2 regions of the Parageobacillus caldoxylosilyticus genome follow, and region 1 is predicted to be linked to the other one. Evidence: predicted binding sites of a transcription regulator. Region 1 holds the regulator's gene; the other holds the start of a gene.
The links. Region 1 encodes CtsR, which represses protease genes until heat stress. Its sites were predicted from a motif close to ATGGTCAATAAAGGTCAAACA; they were not measured.
Positions count from the first base shown of each region.

Region 1 (2,408 bases):
TCCCTTGCCATTCGCTCTTGGGCGATTAATTGCTTAACGATGCTTTGTAAATCTTCGACAATATCTTCCTCTGATTTTCCTAATGTAATTTGGTTTGATATTTGAAATATATTACCTAAAGCCTCACTTCCTTCTCCGTATGTTCCGCGTACTACCAACCCCAATTGATTAATAGCTGGAATAATGCGGTTGATTTGCTGTGTTAAAACGAGGGCAGGAAGGTGCATCATCACAGAGGCGCGCATCCCTGTCCCAACGTTGGTTGGGCAGCTTGTTAAATAGCCGAGTTTTTCATCGAAGGCATAATTCACATGCTCTTCAATCCAATCATCCAGCTCATTCGCTGCTTCCAATGCTTCGGTTAATTGCAACCCTGGAAATAAGCATTGAATGCGAATATGGTCTTCTTCGTTAATCATAATACTCACTTCTTCATTTTCCGATAGCAGGCAAGCACCGAATGGCGAATCTTCTGCCAAATGTGGGCTAATTAGATGTTTTTCTACTAATACCCTTTTTTCAATCGGCTGAAGCTCTGACATTTTTAACAATTCAAAACGTCCGACCGAATGATAAGAGCGATGGGCAAATGTCTGTTCGAATAGGGAAACAATTTGTTGTGCCTCCTCGCTGCTAAACACGGTTGGGAAACGGAAGTCAACGATGTTTCGTGCCAAACGGATACGGCTGCTTAACACGATATCGGAATCAGGACCTTCCTGGCTCATCCAAGAACTAACGGCCGTATTAAAAAACTTTTCAAATGACATACCGCTACATTTCCCCCTCTCCACGCTGACGCAGCTGATATTCCAAAGAACGAATTTGGTCGCGGACTTCTGCCGCCTTTTCAAATTCCTCTCTCGCTACAAGTTCCTGCAGCTTTTGTTTTAGGACGAAGATTTGTTTGCGCAGATGAAGCACTCCGCCTTTTCGTTTCGGTATTTTCCCGGAATGGGTCGTATTTCCGCTATGAAGTCTTTTTAATATTGGGGGCAAATATCGCGCAAATGTCCGATAACAGTCGGAGCAGCCAAAGCGCCCGATTTGGGTGAATTGATGATAGGTCATTTTACATGTTTCACATTGTAAAATATCCGGGCCTGAGAACGTATTGGTGGTCATTTCTTTCATCGGCGTTTGGAAATTAAGCAATCCGGCTAATAGATTGTTTAAAGAAAAATCATCGTTTTCGTAAAACATAAACATATCGCCATGCTCTTTCGCGCATTGTTCACAAAGATGAAATTCGGTTTTTTCGCCGTTGATAATTTTCGTAAAATGCATCGTCGCTGGTCTTTGTTTACACTCTTGACATATCAACGCGGTCCCCTCCCCTATTTGTATTTCAGCGATGTTAACATCGCTTTGAGCATGCGCGCCCGCAGCTCATCCCGCTGCGGCAAATCGATATATAAAACAGAGCGATCCATCACGCTTAACATAATCTTTGCTTCCCGCTCAGAAATGACTTTTTCCTCGACAAGGCGTTCAATGATATCTTCTGCATTGGATTGGCTGATGCGGTGTCCGACTAATTCCAACAATTGATCGATTAATTGCGCCTCGCTTTTCGTTTTCACTTTCATAATGCGGATATAGCCGCCGCCTCCACGTTTGCTTTCGACAATATACCCTCTCTCGAGCGTAAACCTTGTATTGATCACATAATTAATTTGTGATGGAACGCACTGAAATTTATTAGCAATTTCACTGCGTTTAATCTCGACAATGTCTTCGTCGCTCATATTTAATACCTGTTTTAAATATTGCTCAATGATATCAGAAATATTTGGCACTCTACCCTCCTCCTTAACAATCAAAGTTGACTTTGACTATATTTGACCTTACCTCTACTATATAGTGTATTACAAAAAAATGCAAGAGTTACCGACAAAAATGACTAGTCATAGGATATCCTTTTTTGCCAAAAATGAAACACCAATATCGGTTTTACATATGGTCAAGGAAAGAAAAATAAACAAATGAGGCAAAAAAAGAAGCATGCCCTTCATAAGAAAGACATGCTTCTTCATCCTGCCTAGCGACGACCTACTCTTGCAGGGGCGCTGGCCCCAACTACCATCGGCGCTGGAGAGCTTAACTTCCGTGTTCGGGATGGGAACGGGTGTTTCCTCTCCGCTATAGTCACTAGGCAAGTAATGGACAAGTTTTATTATAATGGAACTATACTCATTGTCAAGAGGTTTTCATTCCTTCAAAACTAGATAACCGTCTGCTTGGAAGAAGCCGGGCGTCCTGCGCTTTTCGTACTGTCTAGCTCCGGCTCGCCGCCGCTCGGGGTCAAATAACCTTCGCCTTCGGGATGCAAGCATCCCTCCAGGCGAAGAACATTTGCCCTTCGCGGCGAACCGCTCGCCTACGCTTTTCTTGGTTAAGTCCTCGAT
Region 1 is NZ_CP040553.1:1,619,396-1,621,803, forward strand. Features, by position in the region: gene BV455_RS08285 (protein-arginine kinase McsB) at 1-770, opposite strand, end outside; gene BV455_RS08290 (protein-arginine kinase activator protein McsA) at 775-1,323, opposite strand; gene BV455_RS08295 (CtsR family transcriptional regulator) at 1,338-1,799, opposite strand; rRNA gene rrf (5S ribosomal RNA) at 2,040-2,156, opposite strand; rRNA gene BV455_RS08305 (23S ribosomal RNA) at 2,392-2,408, opposite strand, start outside.

Region 2 (2,408 bases), 780 kb from region 1:
TATCGGCTGGTTGATAAACTTCCGGCCGATGACAGTTCCATCCGAAAGCATCACCGAACAAACGGCGGAATTCGTTAATCCCAGGTCAACAGCAACAATCACTTGATTCTCTAACTTTGTATTCTTAAGTTTTATTTTTTTCGAGTAAGAAAAGTGAATGAAATATTTTTTCCCCTTCTTTACAATAATGGGATTACTTTCTCTCCAATCTGTAATTCCCCGGTTTTTCAAGTTTTTCGTTTGAAACGTAATCGTCTCCCAAACCCAATCCCCATTTTTGTAAACTTTGATCTGTGCCTGGTTTTCGGACAAACGCTTAAACATATTCCCTTTATAAAAAACAGGGAACGCTTCGTGATCAATTCTTAAAACCGGAGGTTTTTTCTTAAACTTCTTGCCTTCGTCTAGTGCTTGGCCACGCTCTTTTTCCCAATTTTTGAGGTTAGAACGATGGCTTTTTACGATTCCTAAAGCTTTAGAAATAGCTGAGCGTCTAAAGTAAGACGGGAATTTATAAAACTTGGAACTAAAATCATACTTCGGATGAGGGTTCGTTTTAGTCCGATGGATCAATCTCTCCACGGCAGGAACTGCTTCTTTTGTAGAAAGATGCTCCAAAGCATCGAACTCTCGATCTACGACATCAACAATAAAAGTTAACGCATCTCGAAAAATAATAAGCGTATCCTCGAATGTCTTTTTTCCGTGAGAGATGATTTTATTTTGAATGGTTTTTACTTTTTCTGCTTTCGAAGCTTTTTCCATCGGACGAACCCTCCCTTCCGAACATATGTTAGCATTTTTCTTTATTTTATATGAATCACTCATTCGAGACAACAGATATAGAGGAAAAATTTCATTTTTTTCGCGACTAACCCTTCCTAAATATTTCGCATTCTAGAAGGGGAATGCGTTGCGTTTTTTTGTTCAAAAACATTTCACGGTTACAACAATTTTTTATAAAAAACACTTGAAAGTCAAAAAAGGTCAAAGTATAATAAAATCAGAAAGTCAAAGTTAGTCAAAGTCAATTGGCAAAAAAGGAGGTTATGCCTCATGCTTTGTCAAGTATGCCATCAAAACAAAGCGACGGTATTTGTCAATTTGCAATTCAATCATGAGAAAAAGCAATTGCATCTTTGCCACGAATGTTATGAAAAACAAAAACAAGAGCTTTCCATCCCAATAAACTTCGGGTTTGGAGGCTTTTCGTCATTCCCATTTGATGATTTCTTTATGGATGGATTTTCGCCAATTTCGGAAATGGACACGCCATCAACAAATATGGCACAACCATCCAAATGGGATCGGAACGGTAAAAGAGGCGGCGGTTTCTTAGATCAATTCGGCCGCAACTTAACGCAGCTTGCCAAAGCCGGTCTCATCGACCCGGTCATCGGCCGTGATAAAGAAATAGAACGCGTCATCGAAATTTTAAACCGCCGCAATAAAAACAACCCGGTATTAATCGGGGAACCTGGTGTCGGGAAAACAGCGATTGTCGAAGGGCTTGCCTTAAAAATTGCGGAAGGACAAGTTCCAGAAAAACTATTAAATAAAGAAGTATATTTGCTTGATGTCGCCTCGCTTGTCGCCAATACAGGCATTCGCGGTCAATTTGAACAAAGAATGAAACGGCTCATTTCTGAATTGCAGCGCCGGAAAAACATCATTTTGTTTATCGACGAAATTCACTTGCTCGTCGGCGCTGGTGCGGCAGAAGGCTCGATGGACGCCGGCAACATTTTAAAACCAGCGCTTGCGCGTGGGGAATTGCAAGTTGTCGGTGCTACAACATTAAAAGAATATCGTCAAATTGAAAAAGACGCCGCGCTTGAACGCCGTTTCCAACCTGTCATCGTTCATGAACCAACGGTCGAAGAAGCGATTACGATTTTAAAAGGTATTCAACCGAAATATGAACAATTCCATCACGTCCAATATACGGACGAAGCGATTGAAGCGTGCGTTAAATTATCGCATCGTTACATTCAAGACCGCTTCTTGCCGGACAAAGCGATCGACTTGTTAGACGAAGCCGGCTCAAAAGCGAACTTGCGCATCGGTCCGACAGATGAAAAACAAATTCAAGAACGCCTTGCGCAAATCGCCAAAGAAAAAGCAAAAGCAGCGCAAGAAGAAAATTACGAACTGGCGGCAAAATTGCGTGACGAAGAGTTGAAATTGGAAAAACAATTGCAAAACGGAGTGAACCAAGAACGCCCAGTCGTCGATGTTGCTGACATTCAACGCATCATCGAAGAGAAAACAGGCATTCCTGTCGGCAAACTGCAAGCTGATGAAAAAGAGAAAATGAAACATTTAGAAGAAAACCTGGCGAAAAAAGTGATTGGCCAAGAAGAAGCAGTCAAAAAAGTCGCAAAAGCAATCCGCCGCAGCCGCGCAGG
Region 2 is NZ_CP040553.1:844,144-846,551, forward strand. Features, by position in the region: gene BV455_RS04300 (RNA-guided endonuclease TnpB family protein) at 1-765, opposite strand, end outside; gene BV455_RS04305 (ATP-dependent Clp protease ATP-binding subunit) at 1,057-2,408, shown strand, end outside.
Region 2: a site for CtsR is predicted at 974-994, ahead of BV455_RS04305 (ATP-dependent Clp protease ATP-binding subunit). Genes of this name have one in related genera too.